4 regions of the Hoeflea algicola genome follow, and region 3 is predicted to be linked to each of the others. Evidence: predicted binding sites of a transcription regulator. Region 3 holds the regulator's gene; each other region holds the start of a gene.
The links. Region 3 encodes LexA, which represses DNA repair genes until DNA is damaged. Its sites were predicted from a motif close to TGTTCNNNNTGTGTTCNG; they were not measured.
Positions count from the first base shown of each region.

Region 1: a site for LexA is predicted at 2,624-2,641, ahead of OEG84_RS17920 (YifB family Mg chelatase-like AAA ATPase). Genes of this name have one in related genera too.
Region 2: a site for LexA is predicted at 1,423-1,440, ahead of OEG84_RS00485 (ATP-dependent helicase). Genes of this name have one in related genera too.
Region 4: a site for LexA is predicted at 2,596-2,613, ahead of ruvC (crossover junction endodeoxyribonuclease RuvC). Genes of this name have one in related genera too.

Region 1 covers NZ_JAOVZR010000001.1:3,677,551-3,681,358, reverse strand. Annotated here, with positions in the region: gene rsmI (16S rRNA (cytidine(1402)-2'-O)-methyltransferase) at 1-777, shown strand, start outside; gene OEG84_RS17930 (YraN family protein) at 774-1,142, shown strand; gene gshB (glutathione synthase) at 1,492-2,439, shown strand; gene OEG84_RS17920 (YifB family Mg chelatase-like AAA ATPase) at 2,733-3,808, shown strand, end outside.
Region 2 covers NZ_JAOVZR010000001.1:93,909-97,716, reverse strand. Annotated here, with positions in the region: gene OEG84_RS00485 (ATP-dependent helicase) at 1-1,385, opposite strand, end outside; gene OEG84_RS00480 (fatty acid desaturase family protein) at 1,541-2,452, shown strand; gene OEG84_RS00475 (polysaccharide deacetylase family protein) at 2,488-3,366, opposite strand; gene OEG84_RS00470 (YchJ family protein) at 3,585-3,808, opposite strand, start outside.
Region 3 covers NZ_JAOVZR010000001.1:617,461-621,268, forward strand. Annotated here, with positions in the region: gene OEG84_RS03125 (ComEC/Rec2 family competence protein) at 99-1,199, shown strand; gene lexA (transcriptional repressor LexA) at 1,505-2,218, opposite strand; gene OEG84_RS03135 (molybdopterin molybdotransferase MoeA) at 2,317-3,528, opposite strand; gene moaC (cyclic pyranopterin monophosphate synthase MoaC) at 3,528-3,808, opposite strand, start outside.
Region 4 covers NZ_JAOVZR010000001.1:2,235,914-2,239,721, reverse strand. Annotated here, with positions in the region: gene OEG84_RS11000 (MBL fold metallo-hydrolase) at 1-35, opposite strand, end outside; gene OEG84_RS10995 (GFA family protein) at 159-746, opposite strand; gene OEG84_RS10990 (YebC/PmpR family DNA-binding transcriptional regulator) at 715-1,461, shown strand; gene OEG84_RS10985 (LLM class flavin-dependent oxidoreductase) at 1,520-2,506, opposite strand; gene ruvC (crossover junction endodeoxyribonuclease RuvC) at 2,656-3,162, shown strand; gene ruvA (Holliday junction branch migration protein RuvA) at 3,173-3,790, shown strand.

The DNA of each region.
Region 1 (3,808 bases), 3.1 Mb from region 3:
GAAACGCTCGCCGGCGCCGACATCATCGCCTGCGAGGACACCCGCGTCAGCCGGGTGCTGCTCGATCGCTTCGGCATCACCACCCGGCCTTACGCCTATCACGAGCACAATGCGGAGCGCGTCGGGCCGAAACTGATGGCCGCGCTTGATGCGGGAAAGAGCGTGGCGCTGATATCTGACGCCGGTACGCCGCTAATTTCCGATCCCGGCTACCGGCTGTCGCAAACCGCAATCGAGGCCGGCGTGCCGGTGATTCCGATCCCAGGCGCCTCGGCGCCGATGGCAGCGCTTGTGGCTTCAGGCCTGCCCAGCGACGCGTTCCTATTTGCAGGGTTTCTGCCGTCCAAGGACAAGGCCCGGCGCGACCGGCTTGGCGAATTCAAGACGGTAGCTGCGACGCTGATGTTTTTCGAAAGCCCGAACCGGCTGGCCGCCTGCCTAAAATCCGCCGCCGACGTACTCGGAACGGACCGGCCGGCCGCCGTCTGCCGGGAGCTGACCAAGGCCTTTGAGGAAGTGCGGCGCGGGCCGCTTGGCGAACTCGCCGCACAGTATGAAGACGAGAATGTGCGCGGCGAGATCGTGCTGGTGATCGGCCCCGGTTCGACGCCGTTGCCTTCGGAGACCGATGTCGATGCGCTGCTGGCCAAGCTCGCAGCGGAGCTACCCGCCGGCAAGGCCGCAACTGAGGCGGCGCGGCTGACCGGGTTTCCGCGCAAGGATCTCTATCAAAGGCTTCTGGACATGAAGGACCTCGCTGCGAAAGGTGAGGCGTGAGCGCGGGCGACAGGCTCGCTCGAAAACGGCGTTCCGAACGCATCGGCCGCCGCGCCGAATGGCTGGCGGCCCTTGCCCTGCTGCTCAAGGGCTACCGGATACTGGCGCTGCGCTACCGCACACCGGCAGGCGAGATCGACCTGGTGGCACGCAAGAGCGACCTGATTGCCTTTGTCGAGGTCAAGGCACGCCGCGATCTGGCTTCGGGGGTTGATGCCGTGAGCTACGCGGCGCAACGACGGATTCTGGCTGCGGGCGAGTTGTTCATCAGCCGACAGCCCGATTCAGCCCAGCTTTCCTGGCGTTGCGACATCATGGTGGTCAGCCGCTGGCGCTGGCCGGTACATTTGCAGGATGCGTTTTGAAGGTTGACCGCTTGCGGATTGCGTGACGGACCGGTGAAGCGCCGCGGCTCAGGCCCATGGCCGAAACTGACATGTGAAGATCTGTGCTCCGTGATTGCTGCGAGGTCGTCTGCGCCGCCAACCTGGTGCACCGCGTTTGCTGGCGGGCAAGGGTTTAGGCGCGCGCTCACAAGACCAAGTTTCCATTGATCCGTTGGGCAGCCTTCTGAAAAGACCGCCACGCGCTCGTACCCCTTGGATGATCTCCGCACGAAACGGGACTTTCCGAGCATTCCGACTGCTCCCCCGTTGCAATCCCCCCACCCACACCCTATGTGGAAGTCAGCAGATTGGTGGAGACTTCAGCCCTATGCCCAATATCCAGAATGTCGCGGTCCAGATGGACCATGTGCGCTCGATCAAGATTGCCGGCGATTCCACCTTCGCCATGTCGCTGGAGGCACAAAACCGCGGTTACAAGCTGTTCCATTACACGCCGGACCAGTTGTCGATGCGCGACGGGCGCATTGAGGCGGTGGCCGAGCCGATGCTCCTGCGTGATGTCGAGGGCGACCATTTCGAGCTCGGGCCGCAGGAAAAAATCAATCTGGCTGACATGGATGTGGTTCTGCTCAGGCAGGATCCGCCGTTCGACATGGCCTACATCACCTCGACGCATCTGCTCGAACGGGTTCACCCCAAGACACTGGTGGTCAATGATCCGGCGTGGGTACGCAATTCGCCGGAGAAGATCTTCGTCACCGAATTTCCCGACCTGATGCCAAAGACCCTGATCAGCCGCGATCCGGCGGCGATCAATGATTTCCGTGCCGAGGTCGGCGACATGATCCTCAAGCCGCTTTACGGCAATGGTGGCGCCGGGGTGTTCCACATCAAACCCGACGACCGCAATCTCGCCTCGCTTCTGGAAATGTTTGCGCAGATGTATCGCGAGCCGTTCATCGCACAGGAATACCTGCCGTCGGTGCGGGCCGGAGACAAGCGCATCATCCTGATTGACGGCGAGCCCGTCGGCGCGATCAACCGGGTGCCGGCGGAGACGGATGCGCGCTCCAACATGCACGCAGGCGGCCGTGCCGAGCACAGCGAACTGACCCCGCGCGAGCAGGAAATCTGCGCCCGCATCGGCCCGTCACTGAAACAGCGCGGCTTCATTCTGGTCGGTATCGACATCATCGGCGACCTGATGACCGAGATCAATGTGACCTCGCCCACCGGCTTGCGCGAAATCAAGAATTTCGGCGGCCCGGATGTGGCGGCATTGTTCTGGGATGCGGTGGAAGCACGGCGGGCGTAGGGCCCACGTTCCATTGCATTGATGGTTGACGAAAGGTTTTTGGCGTGGTGCACAGCGTGGCGGGGGATCCGCCCGGATTTGCCAAATATTTCCCTATATTTCAGTAAAAACCCGCATAGGCTGTGCCAAAAAGCGTTCTACGCGCACAACCTGACACAACCTGAAATCGCGTTATCGGCGCATGTGTTTCCATATTGTTCTTGTTTCATTCCCATTTCTGTGTTTTTGTGTCGAAATACTCGCGCATAGCGAGCAAGCTACGACATAAAGCGCGTCGGGAGGAAACAGGGAAAATGGTTGCGCGGGTCAGTACGGTTGCATTCGAAGGCATCGACGCGGTGCCGGTCGACGTCCAGGTGATGGTGGCGCCGGGCAAGGTCGGCATGCACATTGTCGGGCTGCCCGACAAGGCGGTGGCAGAAAGCCGCGAGCGGGTGCAGGCGGCGCTGCACGCCTCGGGGTTGGCGCTGCCCGCCAAGAAAGTCACGGTCAATCTGGCGCCAGCCGATCTGCCCAAGGAAGGCAGTCATTTCGATCTGCCGATCGCGCTGGGGCTGATGGCGACGCTGGGCGCCATCCCCGGCGACGCGCTCAACGGCTATGTGGTGCTGGGTGAACTCGCGCTGGACGGCACCATTGCCACGGTGGCCGGCGCGCTACCCGCCGCAATCGGCGCCAATGCGCTTGGCAAGGGGCTGATCTGCCCGGCAGGGTCCGGCCCGGAAGCCGCCTGGGCGGGTGCGGAGATCGACATTCTGGCGCCACGCTCGCTGATCGCCATGGCCAATCATTTCCGCGGCACGCAGGTGCTGGCGCGCCCCGAACCGGCAATGCGCGCAGCCCCGGCCAATATGCCGGACCTGTCCGACATCAAGGGCCAGGAAACCGCCAAGCGCGCGCTGGAAGTGGCCGCGGCCGGCGGGCACAACCTGATCATGGTCGGACCACCCGGATCGGGCAAGTCGATGCTGGCGGCGCGGCTGCCGTCAATCCTGCCGCCGCTGTCGCCAGCCGAACTGCTTGAAGTGTCGATGATCCATTCAATTGCCGGGCGGCTGGCGGGCGGCAAACTGTCCGACAGCCGGCCGTTCCGCGCGCCACATCATTCGGCCTCGATGGCGGCGATGGTGGGCGGCGGCTTCAAGGCGCGGCCCGGGGAAGTATCGCTGGCCCATAATGGCGTTTTGTTTCTCGATGAATTTCCCGAATTCACGCCGCAGGTGCTCGATTCACTCAGGCAGCCGCTGGAGACGGGCGAGAGCGTGATTGCCCGCGCCAATCACCGGGTCAGCTATCCGGCCAATATCCAGCTGATCGCAGCAATGAACCCGTGCCGTTGCGGCATGGCCGGCGAGCCGGGACACAGCTG
Region 2 (3,808 bases), 520 kb from region 3:
TCGAAGGCGAGATCGTCGGCGGGCTGGCTGACAACGCGGAAAAACGCCATGGCATCACGGATTTCCAGCCGCTCGTAAAAGCGCGGACCGCCAATCACCCGATAGTTCAAGCCAAGCGTGACGAAGCGTTCCTCGAACTCGCGCATCTGGAACGAAGCGCGCACCAAGATCGCCATGTTGTTGAGTTTGCGGCCCTTGTGCTGCGCCTGCTCGATTTCCTCGCCGACGGCGCGGGCCTCTTCCTCCGAATCCCAGGCGGCATGGACCTGCACGCGCTCGTGGTCGGGATCGGATTGCTCGGTGAACAGGGTTTTGCCGAGCCGGCCCTCATTATGGGCGATAAGGTGGCCGGCGGCGCCGAGGATGTGCTCGGTGGAGCGGTAGTTGCGCTCGAGCCGGATCACCTTGGCGCCAGGGAAATCCTTCTCAAACCGCAGGATGTTTTCAACTTCGGCGCCACGCCAGCCATAGATCGACTGGTCGTCATCGCCGACGCAGCAGATGTTGGGGCGCTCGCCCGTAGGCCGCTGGGCCAGCAGGCGTAGCCACATATATTGCGCGGTGTTGGTGTCCTGATACTCGTCGACCAGGATAAAGCGGAATTTCTGCTGATACTCTTTCAGCACGTCCGGATGAGCACGGAACAGCCGGATCGGCAGACAGAGAAGATCGCCGAAATCGACTGCGTTCAATGTTTGCAGTCGCTCCTGATAGGCGGTGTAGAGCGCCCTGCCCTTGCCGTTGGCAAAGCCGCGGCTGTCGCCTTCGGGAATCTCCGAGGGGCCAAGCCCCTTGTTCTTCCAACCGTCGATCATCTGCGCGAACTGCCGCGCCGGCCAACGCTTGTCGTCGATACCCTCGGCCTGAATAAGCTGCTTGCACAGCCGAACCACGTCATCGGTGTCCAGAATGGTGAAATCGGAGCGCAGGCCTGCCAGTTCCGCATGACGGCGCAACAGCTTCACGCCGATCGAGTGGAAGGTACCCAGCCAGGGCATGCCCTCGACCGCGCCGCCGACCAGCACACCAACGCGCTCCTTCATCTCGCGCGCCGCCTTGTTGGTGAAGGTGACGGAGAGGATCTGCGAGGGATAGGCCAGCCCGAGATTGAGAATATGGGCGATACGGGTGGTCAGGACCCTGGTCTTGCCGGTACCGGCACCGGCCAGAACCAGCACAGGGCCTTCGATCGATTCGACCGCATCGGCCTGTTCGGGATTGAGGCCCGATAGATAGTTGGGCCTGGGCTGTGCGGCAGCGCGTGCGGACTGGCTGGCCGCCAGCGCACGGGCAGCAATCGACCCACCAGATGCAGCGGCGGGCGCAGTGGCTGGTGACGGTTCGCCGTCGTCAAAAAACGGAATGTCGTCGTCTGGTGAGCTCATACCCCGTGAATGTAGTGATTCGGAGCCGAAAGACCAGCGTTCGCGGTTTATTCCCGTGGACGTATGCCGCAAACCGCTGGCTTGGGAAGGCATAAAGCCGGTTTCACCAGCCATCCGCTTTGACTAGAGTGCGCGCTTGTGCACGGGAGACCCGCATGGATCACAAGAGCTTTCTCGCCAGCCTGTCGGCCGAGCAATGCCGCTCGCTCAACGAGAAATCGGACCGGCGCGGGCTGACGCAACTGGCGCTGCACTTGGGCGCCATCGTGCTGGTTGGCGGGCTGATTGTCGTGCGTGTGCCTTTCTGGCCGTTGCTGATGGTAGTTCAAGGCATCCTGCTGGTGTTTTTGTTCACGCTGCTGCACGAGGCCAGCCACGCCACCCCGTTCCGCTCGGCCTGGCTCAACACCGCCGCCGCGCATATCAGCGGCTTCCTGATCCTCCTGCCGCCGCGCTGGTTTCGCTATTTCCATTTCGCCCACCACCGCTACACCCAGCTGCCGGGCAAGGACCCGGAACTGGCTGCGCCCAAGCCCGAAACATGGACCGAATATATTCGCCACGTGTCCGGCATTCCGCTGTGGACCAGCCAGTTGCACACGCTCTTCCGCAATGCGGCGGGGCGCTGCGAGGATGCGTTCGTGCCAGCAGGCAAGCGAAACGCGGTGCGCAACGAGGCACGGGTCATGCTTTTCGCCTACGCGGCGCTGTTTGCGGGCAGCATCGCGCTCGACACCCCGGTGCTCCTCTATGTCTGGTTGATTCCGCTGCTTTTGGGCCAGCCGTTTCTGCGGCTTTATCTGCTGGCCGAGCACGGCCGTTGCGCCTATGTCGCCAACATGCTGGAGAATTCTCGCACCACCTATACCAACGCGATCGTGCGGCGGCTTGCGTGGAACATGCCCTATCACGCCGAACATCATTCCTACCCGACGGTGCCGTTTCACCGGCTGCCGGATCTGCACAAGCTGACCCAGCCGCATCTGGCAGTGACCGAGCAAAGCTATGGCCGTTTCCACGCCAGATATGCACCGCACATCAATGGAACGGCTGACGCGTCGGAGTGAGTTCCGACCCGCCCTTCTCCGCCACTCGCAAGGGCTTACATCTGGCGCGATTTGGTCCCGGCATTTCCGGCGGATACCAGTACTTCGGGCATCCGCGAGCGACGGTATTGCAGAGCCACAACCTTGTAGCCGCCATCCTTCAACTGCTTCAGCAGCGAGGGAAGCATCGCTGCGGTGCGCTTATGGATATCATGCATCAGAATGATGCCTTTGCGCTTGGCTCGGACCCTGGCCATGGTGCGCGCTGCAATCGTCGCCGGGCTCGATGTGAAATAGTCCTTGGAGTCGATATCGACATCCAGAATGACCTGGCCGCGTTCGGCAACAGCACGGCGCAGCGCGCCTGTGTGCGCTAGATAGGGGAACCGGAAGAAGCCGACTTCAGTGCCTGTTGCCTTGGCAATCGCCGCATTTCCGGCGGCAATGTCAGTCAGCGCACGTGAGTTGCCGGCATTTGCCAAATTGGCATGGTTATAGGTATGCCCGCCAATGGAGTGGCCATGATTGACCACCCTTGCCGCTACTGCCGGATAGCTGCGGGCCATCTGGCCGACCATCAGGAAGGTTGCGTTGACGCCGTATTGATCGAGGATATCCAGCACTTTATCGGTCTTGCCAGGCATCGGCCCGTCGTCAAAGGTCAGGATGACCTCCTTGTCGCGCAACCTGATCTCGGAAATCGAAGACACCTTCAAGGTCCGCCCAGCCAAAGCGCCGGAGCTCCTCTTGCCGGGCGCATTGCGGAAGGTGGAAAAAGGCGGTTCATCCGCCTGATCGCGTCCACGCAATGACTGTCCGTCGGCAACAGGCACATAGGCGGTTCTGCTGGCTTCCAGACCGGAAGGAGGTTTTGAGGCACAACCAGCCATGGCAAGACACGACAGGACGCAAACGAAGGCAAGACGCGGAACCATGGCTACTCAACTCACACCAGTGACGATGCCGGATTTTCGCGGTTTATGGTTAACCAAGCGTTGACGCCCGCTCGATCTGCACTTCCGAAGAGAGGATGGGTGTCATTTTTTAGAGCAGACGCGGTGAGATCGCACGCCCGCGCATACGTGCCTCAATGCACTGAAGAGAAGAGCATGTACGCAAAGCGATCCAGGTAAAACGGGGCCGAAAGGTGGCATCAGCCGCAGCACTTCTTGAACTTCTTTCCCGAACCGCAGGGGCACGGATCGTTGCGGCCAACCCGGTCCGAGCCCGCACTGTGCGAAGAGGCGCCAGCCACCGAATCACGGTCCCAATAGAACCATCGGCCTTCGATCTTGCGGAACAGCGAGGTTTCGGTGAGTGCTGCCTCCGTGCCCTGCTGACGGTAGCGGGCGACGAAGCTAACAGTGCCCTCGCTGT
Region 3 (3,808 bases):
CGGCCGAAGACGAACGCGCGAGATCGGGCGGCAACAGCGCCCACCGCTTCTTCAAACCGCCGGAGTGGCTGGCCCGGATTGTCCGGGGGCTGATCGGCTTGGCGATCACTTCGCTGGTTGCAGGCCTCGCCACTGGTCTGTTCTCGGCGCATCATTTCAACCGGGTGGCGGGAAACGGCTTGCTCGCCAACATGCTCGCCATGCCGCTGGTGACTTTCGTGGTCATGCCCTCAGGCCTGGTCGCCATGCTGACCATGCCGTTCGGGCTCGACGCCTGGCCGCTGCAACTGATGGGGTTGGGGTTGCGCGGCGTTATCGCCGTCGCCCGCTATGTCGACGCATTCGGCGGCGATCTGCTGATCGGTCAGATCCCGCTGCACGCCACCGTTGCGGCAGGCGCTGGGTTGATCGTACTGGTCATGCTGCGCAGCCGACTGCGGCTTGCGGGCACCGCGCTGATCGCCGCAGGCGCCGTGCTGGCGTTACCACCGCTGGCGCCGCGGGCTCCCGATATTCTGGTCAGCGAGGATGGCCGCCTGATTGGCCTGAACACCCCCGATGGTCTTGCCAGCAACGCCGCACGCCCTTCGGAGTTCACCTTCCGGCAATGGCAGACCGCTCTGCGCGGTCCGCAGCACCTGCCGCCAGTGCCCCACAGCACCGCTTTGATCGCCACAGCCACCGAGCCCGAAACACAGGCGGCCCATGAAATGCAGGCAAAAATTCTCGATCCGCTGATGGCCGCTGCCGCAGACCAGCCCTCCCGGTTTCAGTGCGCAAGTCGGGGAGTCTGCGCCGCGATTTACAAGCAGGCGACAATCATCGCCATTGACCGCGCCGAACTGATCGGCCCGGCTTGTGACCGCGCCGATCTGGTGATCGTCGCCACCCCTGTTTATATGAGCGCCTGCCGCTCCGGCGCGACGCTGGTCACATCGCGCAGCTTGCGTCGCAGCGGCGCCCTGGCGATTCGCATCCTCAATGTCGATCCACCAGGGTCGCCGCCGGGGATCGGTGCCAGTGCTGCCACCAGGGTAGCTTCACAGGCCGTGCGTGGATCCGGTGGTATCGGCGCTCGCGGCCGTGCTCCCAGAAAACGTCCGGTATTTGACATCGAGGCAGCCCTTGAGGGGGTCGTCAGGCCGTGGACAGTTCAGCGCTATTATGACTGGCGGACGCAAAGCTATGATTTGCCGTAATAGGCGGCTCGAACCCACATCGCGCAAAACCGGGCAGCGGTTCCGAGATAACGAATTTCTCAAGTTAATCCCGGTCCGGTCTGAGGTGCGGCCTTCAGTCGACCACGCGAACAGGCAATAAAAACAGACCGCAGCAGCAGATGCCGGCGCCATACTGTCTGGGTCCGTACCAAGGCGCCAGAATTGTCTTTCGTCCACCCGCTCATGACAGCGGCCCGGAAATCCGAGGGGATATCCGGGCCGCTTTCGTCTCAAGTCTTACCGCGCGGTTTGCGCGTCCGGCCGTTCAGCCGGGCAGGGCAGTTTTAGTGATAGCGGCGGATCAGGCCCACCAGCTTGCCTTGCACCTTGACCCGGTCCGGGCCGAAAATTCGGGTTTCATAGGCCGGGTTGGCTGCTTCCAGCGCGATCGAAGCACCCTTGCGGCGGAACCGCTTCAGCGTGGCTTCCTCGTCATCGACCAGCGCCACCACGATATCGCCGGGGCTTGCCGTCGAAACATTGCGGATTACCACCGTATCCCCATCAAAAATGCCGGCCTCGATCATCGAATCACCCTTGACCTCAAGCGCGTAATGCTCGCCCGGGCCGATCATTTCCACCGGCACGTTGATGCTGTGGGTGTTGTTCTGAATCGCCGAAATCGGCACGCCAGCGGCAATCCGGCCCATCATCGGCACTTCTGCCGTGGTCGCCGGTTCGTCATTGGCAGGGACTGCACGACGCACCGATTCCGGTTTACCGAGGCTGCCCTGGATCACGCTCGGCGAAAATCCGCGCCGCGGCTGCAAATTGTTCTGGTAGCTCTCGGGCAGCTTGATCACTTCCAGCGCCCGTGCCCGATTGGGTAGGCGGCGGATGAAGCCGCGTTCCTCAAGCGCCGTGATCAGCCGGTGAATCCCGGATTTGGAAGCAAGATTAAGCGCATCCTTCATCTCGTCGAAGGAAGGGGGAATCCCGCTTTCCTTCATCCGTTCGTGAATGAAAAGCAGAAGTTCGTGTTGTTTGCGCGTCAACATGATTCATACGTCCCGGTGCCCGAGGAGAAACAAAACCAGAACCGAAATACCATGTTCTATATGTGTTCCGCAAGAGCAGCCGAAACATTGACGGAACATCAGGGGCGCAAAACCAGCACATCGCAAGCGTCGCCAGCTATTGCCGGCGGCGCAAAAGGCGGCCGAATGATCAGGCAGCGGGCATCCGAAAATATCTTCATCAATGATGAATCCTGACGTAGCGACGGTGTTGCCTCGAGCCCGCCCTCGGGGCCCGGCGCAAGGTCCCCACGAAGATAGTCCTGGCGCTGGTCGTTTTCCGGCAAGTCTCTGGTCAGTATGGCTTTTTGGATCCGCTTCGGGGCAGGGCGTCCGCCCAGTCGTGCCACCAGCGGTTCTAGGAATAGATACGCACAGACAAGGCTCGAAGCCGGATTTCCCGGCAGTCCTAGCACCCGCATTTCACCCAGCCGTCCCGACATCAGCGGCTTGCCCGGGCGCATGGCGATTTTCCAGAAATCGAGCGCCATACCGCGCCCGGTCATGGCTTCCTGCACCAGATCATGGTCGCCCACCGAAGCCCCGCCAATGGTCACCAGCACATCGGCGCCCTGTGAAATTGCCGAATCAAGCGCCGCATCCAGCGCTTCCATCCGGTCCTCGGCGATCCCCAGATCGATCACGTCGGCGCCTGCGCCACGCGCCAGCGCCGCCACTCCAAAGGTGTTCGAGGCAATGATTTGCGATGGGCCAAGCTTCTGGCCGGGCAGGCGCAATTCGTCGCCGGTGGCGAGTATCGCCACCCTTGGCCTGCGTGCCACCGGCAGGCTCGCGTGGTTCATGGCGGCTGCAAAGGTGATCGCGCCCGCGTCGAGCAGCCGTCCGGCTTCGAGCCCCACCTTTCCCTCTGTGAAATCAACACCCGCAGGGCGGATATGCCGGCCGTCTATGGCTGCCTCGTTGATTCTCACGGTGCCGTCGCCAAGCGGTGAGACATGTTCCTGAATGACAATAGCATCGGCGCCCGCTGGCACCGGCGCGCCGGTGAAGATGCGGACTGTCGAGCCCGGCTCAAGCGTCCCGTCAAAACTGTGCCCGGCAGATGATTCGCCTTGAAGCTTCAACACGGTGCCGGCCTTCACGTCTTGCGCCCGCACCGCGTAACCATCCATGGCTGATGCCGCAAACGGGGGATGGGTGCGCAGCGCTTTGAGATCGCGCGCCAGAACCCGGTCGAAACACTCGGCCAGGCCGAGCATTTCCGGCTCACCCCGGGGGGCGGCTCCCTCGAGTATCTGCGCAAGTGCGTCGTCCACTGGCATCAGCGCCATCACTCAGCCTCCTCGGTCTTCAGATCCCAGGTTCCGGACTTGCCGCCGGACTTGGCGATCACCCTGATCCCGCCGATTTCCATGCCGCGGTCCACCGCCTTGCCCATGTCATAGATGGTCAGGCAGGCGACCGACGCTGCCGTCAGCGCCTCCATCTCCACACCGGTCTTGCCGGTCAGTTTTGCCAGCGTGCGCACGCGCAGGCCGGGCAGGGCGTCATCGGCGGTGATGTCGACGCTCACCTTGGTCAGCGCCAGCGGATGGCAAAGCGGAATCAGGT
Region 4 (3,808 bases), 1.6 Mb from region 3:
ATGCAGGCCAGCAGAAAAGATATCATCCGGGGCATGCGAGGCTCCGCGGTAGACTTTTCGGGGTGCCGTTAAATGTAGCGCGTTGGCGGCAGAGGTAAAGGCTGCTCTCTGGCAACCGGCGTTTTTTGGCAGGATCCGGAATGCATCCGGTGTCATGCTTACTCGGCGAGTGTCATCAGGTTCCAACGTCGCTTGAGTTCGGCGTAGCCGTCGCTTGGCTGTCCCGGATAATCGAGTTCCCCGGTGCGGATGGTGATGAAAGACTGCTTCGAACGGGTCCAGATATGGCCGGCCGGGACAAGCCATGAGGTGTCATCAAGCGTGCCTGCCTTGATGTTGATTTCCGCAGATCCCTCGGTGCCGTGCCAAATGCGAACGCCGCAGTCAGGGCAGAACCAGCCTTCGCGCGTGTTTCCGGAACTGCTTTTGCGGCGCACGCAGCGAAGCGAACCGCTGATCTCCACCGCAGAGCGGATGAAACGCAGGCTTTCGCCAAAAGCCGATGATGTCTGGCGTTGGCATTCGCTGCAGTGGCAAAGGTAAAACACCAATGGAAGGGCCTGTGCGTTGTAACGGACGGCGCCACACTGGCAGCCGCCGGTCAGAGGCAGTGAAGGGATGATTGTCTTATGCATGTCCGAACCTTCTGGACGAAACAGGGCAAGGGATTTATAAGGCGGCGATCCTAAGTACAGCACAATAATCAGGGGCGTCATGGCCGGCCATTCACAATTCAAGAACATCATGCACAGAAAAGGGCGGCAAGATGCTGTCCGATCGAAGATGTTTTCCAAACTCGCACGCGAAATCACCGTTGCCGCAAAGATGGGTGCGCCGGACCCGGCGATGAACGCCCGGTTGCGGCTGGCGATCCAGAACGCCAAGTCGCAATCGATGCCCAAGGACAATATCCAGCGGGCCGTCAACAAGGCGTCGGGCAGCGACAGCGAGAATTACGAGGAAGTCCGCTACGAGGGCTACGGCCCTGCCGGTGTGGCCGTGATCGTTGAGGCGTTGACCGACAACCGCAACCGTACCGCGTCGAATGTGCGTGCGGCGTTTGCCAAATCCGGCGGCGCGCTTGGCGAAACCGGCTCGGTGGGCTTCATGTTCACGCGTGTCGGTGAAATCATCTATCCGCCGGAAGCCGGCGACGCCGATGCGATCATGGAAGCCGCGATCATGGCTGGCGCCGAGGACGTGAGCAGCGGCGAGGACGAGCACGCCATCATCTGCGCATTCGAGGATATCGGCGAGGTTTCCAGTGCGCTTGAAGAAGCGCTGGGCGAGGCACAGTCGATCAAGGCGGTGTGGAAGCCACAGACCTCCACACCGGTCGATGAAGACAAGGCGGAATCGGTGCTTCGTCTTATTGCCACGCTGGACGATGATGACGATGTCCAGAACGTCTACGCCAACTTTGAAGTTTCCGACGAGGTGATGGCCAAGCTTTCGGCCTGATCATATCGATATCTGAACTATCAAGCCGCCGGTCCCAAGGGCCGGCGGCTTCTTTGTATCAGAGCGCCTGCTGCATCTTCCCGAACAGCTCGACCGATTTCAGCCGTGCCTGGGATGAGTGGATCGGCATCGAGATCATGATCTCGTCGGCATTGGTAGCCTTGATGAAGTCTTGCATCTTGCGGGTCGCGGTTTCCGGACCACCGACAACCGAGTAGCGCAGCGTGTGTTCGACGGCGGTCTTTTCCATGTCTGTCCAGAACCCGTCCATGGTGTCGATCGGTCTGGGCATCTTGCCACGGGCATTGCGGCGCATGTTGACGAAGGTCTGCTGCAAGGTGGTGAACAGATAGCGTGCCTCATCATCGGTGTCGGCCATCACTCCCATCACAGCCGCCATCACATAAGGCGTATCGAGTTGCGCAGACGGGGTGAATTTGGACCGGTAGATGTCAAGCGCTTCGCTCAGCATGTCGGGTGCGAAATGCGAGGCGAAGGCGTAAGGCAGCCCCAGTGCTGCGGCCAGATGGGCGCTGTAAATGCTGGATCCGAGAATCCACAGCGGCACATGCGAGCCAGCGCCAGGGATGGCGATCAGATGGCCTTCGACGGGATCGCCCAGATAATGCTGAAGTTCGAGAATATCGTCGGGGAAGGATTGCGCGCCGGCTTCAAGGTTGCGGCGTAGCGCGCGCGCCGTATTCATGTCGGTTCCAGGCGCCCGGCCGAGACCAAGATCGACCCGACCGGGAAACAGCGCCTCCAGGGTTCCGAACTGCTCGGCGATGACCAGTGGCGAATGGTTGGGCAGCATGACGCCGCCGGAGCCGATACGGATGTGGCTGGTGGCATGGCCAGCCTCGGCAATCACCAACGCGGTGGCGGCGCTGGCAATTCCCTGCATGCCATGATGTTCGGCGAGCCAGAAACGGGTGAAGCCGGAATCTTCGGCCTGCTTGGCCATCAGCCGGGTACCGGCGAGTGCTTCGCCGGCTGTGCCGCCTTCCACAATGGGGCAGAGATCGAGAATGGAAAAGGCGGTCATGGGGAATCTTTCAGAGAGTGTCTCGGGTTGCCTTCATGTAGGAAGCCGCCCAGCGAAATGCAAAACCAGTTGGAACTGGCAGCGGTGTTTGTTTTTGGTTTGTTCACTTTTAGATGGAATGGTCAGGCCTGTCGGGCTAGGGTTTTTTCATGGCAGAAGCGATTCGAATCATCGGGATTGATCCCGGGCTGAGGAACACCGGCTGGGGTGTGGTCGACAGCCTCGGGAATTCCTTGCGCTTTGTCGCCTCCGGCACGGTCAAATCCGACAACAAGCTTGATCTCGCCTCGCGGTTGAACCAGCTCTATGGTGGTCTGGAAGAGGTTCTGCATCAGTATCAACCGTTCGAGGCAGCGGTGGAGAACACCTTTGTCAACAAGGACGCAACAGCCACCTTGAAGCTCGGCCAGGCCCGCGGCATCGCCATGGTCGTGCCGGCGCGGGCCGGGTTGAAAGTTGCCGAATATGCGCCCAACGCGGTCAAGAAAGCGGTCATTGGCGTTGGTCATGGCGACAAGAAGCAGATCGTCATGATGGTCAAGGTGCTGATGCCGAAGGCAACATTTGACAGTGATCACGCCGCGGATGCGCTGGCGATCGCCATTTGCCATTCACACCACCGGACCTCGATGGCCTGGCGGATGGCGGCGGAATGAGGAGCAACCGATGATCGGAAAACTCAAGGGAACAATCGAGGAGATCGCCGAAGACCATGTGCTGATCGACGTACACGGCGTCTGCTATGTGGCATTCTGTTCGGCGCGCACCTTGTCGCGGCTTGGTTCTGTTGGCGAAGCGGTCGTCGTCTTCATCGAAACCTATGTGCGCGAGGACCAGTTCAGGCTGTTCGGTTTCGAGACTGCGCTCGAGCGGGAGTGGTTCCGGTTGCTGCAGAGCGTTCAGGGCGTGGGCGCCAAGGTGGCGCTGGCGGTGCTGTCGACGCTGACACCGTCCGAACTCGCCAATGCGATCGCATTGCAGGACAAGGCAACGGTGACGCGCGCACCCGGCATCGGGCCGAAAGTGGCGCAGCGCATTGTCAGCGAACTGAAAAACAAGGCGCCGGCGTTCGGTGGTGACGCGGGCGGGGCGATGGGGCTCAAGCAGGAGCTTGGCGAAGGCGTTGCGGCTGCACCGGTGGCCGATGCAGTTTCGGCACTGTCCAATCTTGGCTACTCGCGTGATCAGGCGGCCAATGCGGTGGCCGCAGCGATGAAGCTTGCGGGTGAGGACGCCGATTCTGCCAAGCTGATCAGGCTGGGGCTGAAGGAGTTGGCGCGGTAGCCTCTTCCTTGCAGAAAG